2 regions of the Desulfosporosinus sp. Sb-LF genome follow, and region 1 is predicted to be linked to the other one. Evidence: riboswitches for the same ligand, from Rfam matches in the RefSeq annotation. Region 1 holds a riboswitch; the other holds the start of a gene.
The links. A riboswitch is a leader RNA that binds a small molecule or an ion and turns the genes downstream of it on or off. The one in region 1 is predicted to bind cyclic di-GMP.
Positions count from the first base shown of each region.

Region 2: another riboswitch for cyclic di-GMP. It lies ahead of E4K68_RS19705 (diguanylate cyclase); the one in region 1 lies ahead of E4K68_RS02120 (HD-GYP domain-containing protein).

Region 1 covers NZ_SPQR01000001.1:429,124-433,341, forward strand. Annotated here, with positions in the region: gene E4K68_RS02115 (hypothetical protein) at 193-645, opposite strand; gene E4K68_RS02120 (HD-GYP domain-containing protein) at 1,006-2,100, opposite strand; cyclic di-GMP riboswitch class I at 2,294-2,378, opposite strand; gene E4K68_RS20235 (hypothetical protein) at 2,906-3,076, opposite strand; gene E4K68_RS20240 (hypothetical protein) at 3,293-3,469, shown strand; partial or broken gene E4K68_RS02130 (transposase) at 3,795-4,010, shown strand; gene E4K68_RS02135 (GNAT family N-acetyltransferase) at 4,060-4,218, shown strand, end outside.
Region 2 covers NZ_SPQR01000025.1:350-4,567, reverse strand. Annotated here, with positions in the region: gene E4K68_RS19720 (manganese catalase family protein) at 1-292, opposite strand, end outside; gene E4K68_RS19710 (hypothetical protein) at 611-1,075, shown strand; cyclic di-GMP riboswitch class II at 1,528-1,611, shown strand; gene E4K68_RS19705 (diguanylate cyclase) at 1,695-2,678, shown strand; gene E4K68_RS19700 (IS3 family transposase) at 2,856-3,149, shown strand; partial or broken gene E4K68_RS19695 (hypothetical protein) at 3,752-4,218, shown strand, end outside.

The DNA.
Region 1 (4,218 bases):
GAGAGGAAAGAACTTGGGAGTTTTGAGACATAAAAAATCATCCTTTTAAAATTGATAGAATTAAACTGAAAGGATGATATCTTGAAACTTAATAAATTAGGGCCTTAAAAAGCCACCGCGCAGCGGTTCAGTACAGTGTGCATATCGGACTCAGTTTAAAGGAACTTACGAAACATGTTTCTTTTCTAGACTTTACTCTTTAGTCACATCCCTTACTAGAAGTAAGCGTTTCAAAGATTCTGCCAATGCTAATCCAAATATTGAGGCGCCTAGAAAGTTAGAAACGATGGTATAAGTGTGTGTATAAGCTAATTCTGGCATTTTAAATATACTTGTTATACTATAAATAACTCCCATAAGACTAATCCCGTAGACCCATCCCTTAAACAAATAATGTTCGTCATTTAAATATTTCATGAGGTGAGCAAACAGAATACCTAAAAGGCCAGAAAAAATAGTACGTGCTGTCAAAGCAGTAATGGTTTGTAAACTATCTATGGGTTTGTTACCAAATAGAATTATAGCCATCTCGTCTAGTAAACGTCTTTGAGCAAAATTAGAGTAATATGATATTAAATTTCCTATTCCCTCCAATATACCCGCAATAATTCCTGCAAAAAAACCATATAATGTCCTATCCTTCATCTAATAATCATCCTCTCTTTAAATTCGCCCGATAATTTCTTCCTTAGTGGGACTTTCTCGCGATCTCTGGCTATAAGGACACTTGGCCTTGGCCATCCATAGCAAGGCAACACATTTAGTTAGTATTACAGAAAATGAGAGATTCAATACTGGGTGCTTTCCATATCCTTCGTTATAGGACGCAAAGTTTAAAAAAAGGTAAATTTCGGGAGAGGATCATAGTTGGGAATTAGTACGTGTAAGTGGTATCTGTGGAAGATGTGAGAAATAGTTAAGGCCTCCAGATTTCGCTGGAGGCCTTTGGATATCATGATCATCATTTTTTGGCTAATTAGTCAGTATGAATGCCTACATCTCTTTTCAGCCTACTTCTTTGAATTCCACACGATCTATGAACCGAGTTAAATCCTGCATTAAATCTACGTATATCTCCTTATTGAGAAGTCTACCATTGTTATCAATTAAAAGACGAATAAGAGGTCGAGTTGGCATTTTCAAGGGTACCGCCGCGATCACTCCCATTTCTCGGGTATTGAGAGTAACGATTGCATTTTCGGGATACAAAATGAGGGATTCTCGAAAAGCTTGTACCACTAGCGGGTTAAAGTCCTTTCCTGACCAAGCAAGAATCATTTCGAGAGCATGGTAGGGCGGTAGACCTTTGCGATATGGTCTATCGGCAGTTAATGCTTCATAAACGTCGCTAACTGCTACAATTTGAGCATCGAGATGAATGTTATTTCCTCTTGATCCATTTGGATATCCCGTCCCATTCCAACGTTCATGATGTTTTTCAATAGTTGCTAGCACTCCTGGTAATAAACGGGTATATTTCAGCATTTCCATCCCAAACAGGGGGTGTAGTTTCATAACCTCAAACTCTCTACCCGTTAAACTACCTGGTTTATTTAAGATTTCCTTTGGCACCTTAAGCTTTCCAATGTCATGAAGCAATGCCCCCAATGTCAAATACTTAAGTCTCCTATCTATATATCCCAAACGCATACCTGTCAGTGTTGCTAATATAGCGACGTTCAGGCTATGCACGAACGTTCCATAATCATGATGTTTAAACGTCTCTACGTCTAATCGAACTGTATTAAGATTCAAATAGACATTTATGGGTTTTAGTTCATTTATAATAGTTTCTACGAGTGGCACCGTACTTTTAATCTGCTCAGGTTGAATAAGCTTTGCTTTATGGTAAATATCCCATAAAGAACCTACTAATTTTATGTACACATCCTTTGAAAAGGATTTTACCTTCTCAGCTTGATAGCTGTTTTCCGGTCCTTTCCAAACATAAACTTCTCGTTTTTGCAGGAGATCTCGTATTCCTTTTGTAACCAGCTGCCCCTTATGCAATAATAGAACTCCAATTTTATCAAAAAGATCAACACTCGTCGTCAAGCCAGTTTCGAAATTTGCTTGTATGCGTTCCAACGACCAATACATTGGTCTTACCCTCCTCCCGTTGCTACCCCTATACTTATGTTTTAAAATATATTTGATTTATAAGGCAAGTCTCTTTATGCGACCATTCATTATTAGTTACAGATATAAGGTTAAAAATTTATAGAAATTTCCTCCCCCCTTATAAAACAAAAATGACGCCTTAAATCAATGATCGGCGACAGAATTTTGTTCGTTCGGTAACCCGGCTATCTTAAACACTTAAGGTAAGACCCGTGGCTTTGCGTCCTCAGTTCTCACTGAGTTTGCCCTTATCGCAGAATATTAAATTACCTAAGGACCATCCAAGTCTACTTTAGTAGGACCTAAGCATCACTGAAACGTAGTATAATACATAATATGCTGAAGTACAACAAACTAATTTCATTATAGTGTATATTTACTTTATTATGACATTTAATTAATCATTATGATTAGAAACGACGTTTTACTAGTTTATTCTTTCTCCTACAACCCAAGTGATGAGATTCTTTTTAGTAAAAAAGGCCATAGCTCAAATTGTGGGGGGAGGGATATTTGCGTTTTGCGATTCCTTCAGTAAAATGGTGTCTTGGTCTGCAACAATCATCTACATCACCGGATGCCATTTGCATTTCCTCCTTTGCTTGAGATAGTACATGATATGCACAAGCTGAGTTATGTGGAGCAATATGGAAATATATAGTTTGACCTCATCTTTATGTCAATCTGAGTTTGAGCACCCGTAAATGGTTTTTATGAAGAATGTAAAAGGGAGAGCTACCAGCTCTCCCTTTTGTTTAGTGAAACGGATTATCATGTTTTGTACTTAGGTTATTTGATTTTGTTGTCTTTGTGTGTGCAATAATCCAAATGATTGATCTTGGGTGTTCTGGTTTAATAACACATTATAAGCCTGTTCCAACTTGGAATATTTATCTTTAAGTTCTTCTAATTCACTGGCCAAATCTTCTCTAGTAGCTTCATCTTTATGGCTCAAAAAGAACGCCTCCTTAAATATTTACCCTAAAACAGTATTTCCGGAATTGAGGGGATTATGTTTGAGATTTTAAAGTAATGAGAGAAGAGCTAATTCATAAACCACAAGCCAAATTGTTTCTATGGAAAATGTAAAAATGAGAGCTTGAACAGCGTTAATGATTGACTGCGCATCAATTGCGCTGCTGCTTGATCCTCCACCTAGAAAAGGCAAAGAATGATTAAGCAGACCCCGCTAGGAGAAGCCACCTCAATAAGGTTTAACAGATTTATAACTGCGCCAGGTGGAATAAATATCCGGAGTATTGTTCCTGGCAATGGACCACACTGGGTTGTTGGCCTTGATGTTGGATTTAGGCTGGTACAATTGGTTGTTTTATGGCGGCTCATTTAGCATACCTCTCTTTCTTTTGTGTGACTGTTAGAACAGTCCATAAGATTGAGAAGTGAAAGATGGGGAAAGTCAAACGGTTAACAGTGCCCACCGAATTGAGTTAAAAGGTCCAAGTTTGAGACCTAACCATCCACAAAATGAAGGAGGTGATAGCGTAACCGTATAATCTATGTTAAACTCCATGCAATGAGGTGCCGGCCATTGGCCGGATGAGATAAGAACGCCGGCCGGATACCGTAGGAACGGTGTCCGGATAGTTTAGGAATGCTTGGCCGGATGGCACAAGAACATCGGTCTGAATTAATGAGAATAGCCAGAAGCTGACAAACGCTCTGAACTGGCCTTATTGAACGTTATTCAAGAAGCCTATGTAAATGGCGTATCCACCCGGAAAATCGAGAAACTCACCAAGTCTTTAGGCATTGAATCCATGTCGCGAAGTCAAGTATCGATCATAGCCAAAGAACTGAACGAACAGGTTGAAGCCTTTCGTACCCGAAGGCTGGATAAAGTCTATCCGGTACTTTGGGTCGATGCTCTCAAGCAATATTTTATTAAACTGATAAATCGAAATTTGAAAGGTGTAATTAATGATTGAAACAGAAAGATTAACAATGCGACCATTTTATGAAAACGACTTGGGTATTATTATGAGTCTTTATTCTAATGAAGAAATAATGAGATATATGCCCAATGATGTCATGAATGTAGAGAAAGCCCAAAAGCATTTAAATAAAGTTGTATGTGAT
Region 2 (4,218 bases), on a different contig from region 1:
TTACAGGATTCCCCCCTAGTTTTTTTATTGTGTCTGCCAGAATTTCCATGTGTAGCATTTCAGTTATTGCTACATTTTCTAGTAACTCACCAAGTTCCTTATCAATTTGTTTAAATGAGAAATAATGATAAAGGTATTGGCTAATGGCAGTAAACTCACTGACTACACCCGCATAGTCATCCATTAATATTTCAGCATAATTGAGATTAGGGCCAAGAACTTTCACCTCAGGGTAGGGAGAAGGGTCAGAGTATCTACCTTTTTTATGCCTTTCATAATTGATCTCACTCATCACATTAACCTCCAAAAAAGAATTCTTTTTGCTATATATTCTGCAGGGATTGAAAAATGTCTAAATTAGGAGCCGAAATATTTAGCAATGAAATTATCCGTTGGATTGGCGTAGCGTTGTGTTCGCTGGACTGATATTATTCAAGTATAAACCTGATAGAACGATTGCTACGCCGATTACAATTCTAACAATTTGTCCGGTTTTACCAACATTACAGTTCATTTTTGATCACGTCATAGATATTTTTGTCCGAATTTGCAAATGTAACGCAAAGGAAATTGTTTAAGGGGGTGTTATATGAAGTGCACTTTTCGTTATATGATTGTATTCCTTGGGTTAATGAGTGTAATTTTACTTATTGCAGGTTGTTATAAAGGACAAGAAATAAAACAGTTTTCGGAAGTTGGGAATGCGTTAGCGAAAAATATTAATCAACTTAGCAAAGAGCCGGGAATCACGATAACTGGGTTTGCTAGCAATCCCGATAAAAAAATATTTTATATCGGGATCGGCATTGATCATACGAGAATAACAAATCATAACTTGAAAGATGTATTAGAATCATATTTGAACAATGCAGCTTCTTTTACTTCCCAGCATGACTCCCAAAAAATGCTGGAGCCATATACTTTACAAATTGAAGAAATTGATAATGACAAGAACGTTACCTCGATAATAGCAGAAAAACCGTCTGGTTCCACCGAGATTATTTGGAAGAAAGAACATACCGTAACGATAATAGGTGAAACAGACATGGCCCGGCTTTATTACACAGACTCATAGAAGTTTGGGTGTGGAAGTGTTAAGGATAGACTAAGGCCTTTACGGCCCTCGATTCGTGTAAAGTACCATCAAAACGATGATTTCATCGCCCCCACCTAAATTTTTAGGTCGGGGCGATTTGAATTGACGCTTACCAATGAAGTAACATCAACGCACGTCGAGACCGTGGTAAGCATGAAAACACTCACGGATTGAAATTCGCTTGTTGCAAGGGTTTCAGAGGTAGGGTCTGCATAGATTTTCCGAAATTAGCCATGAGGTCAGTCCGTGGAATACGTTAGAATGGTTCATATTTAACATTTTTGAGGTAAGCTCGCACATAGAAATATTTTCGTCATGTAAGAAAAATATAAAGTCATAAAACAAAACATATTACTACAATTTACACATTTCGGTTGTGTTACACTAATGTATGGAAAGAGAGCGTTGAGACAAAATGAACAATCGCATAAGGAAAACAAGGAAATTTTGAAGCATGTATTTTATTTGGGCGCTTGATACATGTGGAATAAGTAGCGCAACCGGCCTAGTTTATAAATTCAATTTATAAACTAGGCATTTTAATGCAGTTTCGAAGGGCAAAGAGTATATCCATTCAATTCTCTAGTGAGGTGGTCTTATGTCGATCCTAATCGTAGACGACTCTTTACACAGTCAACGCATGAATCAAGCGCTCCTTGAATCTGGTGGCTATACGGACATTTTAGTTGCCCAATCTGCTACAGAAGCCTATCAATTCCTTGATCAATTGTCCGTAGACGGAAAAGTAACCATTGATTTGATTCTAATGGATATCATTATGCCCGATGTTGATGGGATCGAGGCTTGTCGTATGATCAAGCAGAACGAAGATACTTTTGATATCCCAATAATTATGGTAACATCGAAAACGGAAAAAGAAGAACTTCAATTGGCTTTCTCTGTTGGCGCCATGGATTATATTACGAAACCATTGGACAATATCGAATTGTTAGCTCGCGTGCGCTCAGCTATAAAACTAAAGAAAGAAACAGACTGCCGTAAAGCAAGGGAATTGAGTTTATTAGAGGTTACTCGTCAACTGGAAACGGTCAACAAGACTTTGCAGCTGCTTTCCTCAATAGATGGGTTAACGGGAGTTGCTAACCGTCGTCATTTTGACGAAGAGTTGGCCGACGAACTCAGTCGGGCCAAACGAGAAAAGACTCCATTGTCGTTGCTATTGCTCGACATTGATTTTTTCAAACTCTACAATGATACTTATGGCCACTTTCAAGGGGACGATTGCCTACGTATGGTAGCTTTAACAGCTCAGAACGCTATTAAGAGACCGGGCGATTCTCTTGCTCGCTATGGCGGCGAAGAATTTTCTGTTATATTACCTAATACCAACTCGGCGGGTGCTTTTGCAGTAGCTGAACAGATCCGAGTGGCCATTGAGAATTTACAGATTCCTCATGTTACTTCCAAGTGCAAAAATTTAGTTACTGTTAGTTTAGGAGTAGGTAGCTTCAAGCCTGGGGATGATATTCTTCCAGCTGACCTAATTAAGTGGGCTGATCATGCCTTATATCAGTCTAAAAAAACAGGACGCAATAGAGTTTCAACATTCGGACTATTATAGAACTACAAGGTTTCTTGGCTATGATAAAAATGAGGATGGCGAACTCTGAGACGATAAACAGCAGGGATTCGCTGCTAGAAGAGTTTGACGAAGAAATATTTAATGCGTTGGTTGAGAAGTGACATAATCACCCCCAGACAGGACAGTGAAATAAAACTGTTCAGTCTGGGGGTAATTATGTCACAACAGAGAAAAATTCCAGTAGATGAGATGGTACGAATAGTAGAATTGTATCTCTCGAAGAAAATAGGATATAAGTCAGCATATCAGGAAGCAGGCGTATCTGAAGAGACATTCAGGAAGTGGCTCTTCAGATACAAAACAGACGGACCAACAGGATTTCTACCGAAGGAACACAACAAAAGATATATAAATGAGACCAAGCTCAAACGCGAGAGGTATTACGGGTACAAATTCACCAGCCGGGAGAATCTTGTTCAAGCCATTTCTGATTACATCTTCTATGTATAATTATCGGCGTTTACAGCGCCGCTTGTATATTATGACGCCGATGGAGTTCCATAAGCAGTACGTAAAGGCCGCATAAAGAATTGCTACCCGCTTTTTAGACGGGTAGCAATTCAGCAAACTTCGTTCTATTTTTTCATTGTCCTCTTGACGGGGTGCACAGCAAAGATAGAAATTCTCACACCAACGCATTTGTTTTTTAGTTAGAGAGTGGGATGAGGGTGGAGGAAATAATGGAGTAAAGTTATACAAGCAAGTTTGACGATGAATTATTTCGTCGAAAAGGTAACAGTACAATCCACGGCTGAAGTAGCGTGTGTTAAGGTAGGGGTTGCGGTTAGGTGAGATGGGAAGTCTAAAATATAGTTTGTTTGCTCTTAATGCCAAAATGGACAATCCTAAGAGCGTGCAGGAACTCCTTGATAATAAGAAAGAAATAGGTAGCAAGCATATTTGAAGTCAACGACAATTGAAGATATGAAATAATCTAGCGAGATTCAGCAAACTTTCAGCCGAGCCTCAGCTATGGTTCAGATAGTTATTGCATAATGATATTGTTCTTGCAAATACATATTGCAAAACTATAAATGAAAGAGGTTAATATCATGAGAAAAACAAAAACAATTGCAATCGCTACTTCTATATTAACACTTATATCGGCATCTGCTGTATTCGCAGCTACGACAAGCAACACTACAGTATCAGTTCCAAAGTTTTCTCAAACAAGGTCAGGCGGAATTGACGGCAGTTTTCAAAATCGTCTAGATAGTCTTTTAAAAGCAGGAACTATCACTCAAGTCCAAGAAGACGCTGTTCAAGCGGCTCTCAAAACCACAATGACAATTACTAAAGGTGAAGCTCACAACGGACCTCAAGGCGGATTACAAGCACTCGTCACAGCAGGGACCATTACTCAAACTCAAGCAGATGCAATTACAGCTGCTATGACAACCGCAGTTAAGGGGCCAGACGGAGTTAAAACGGCTTTAGATGCTCTTGTTAAAGCAGGTACAATTACCCAAGTTCAAGCAGATGCTGTTACTCCTCATAAGGGTGACATGAACAGGGGCGA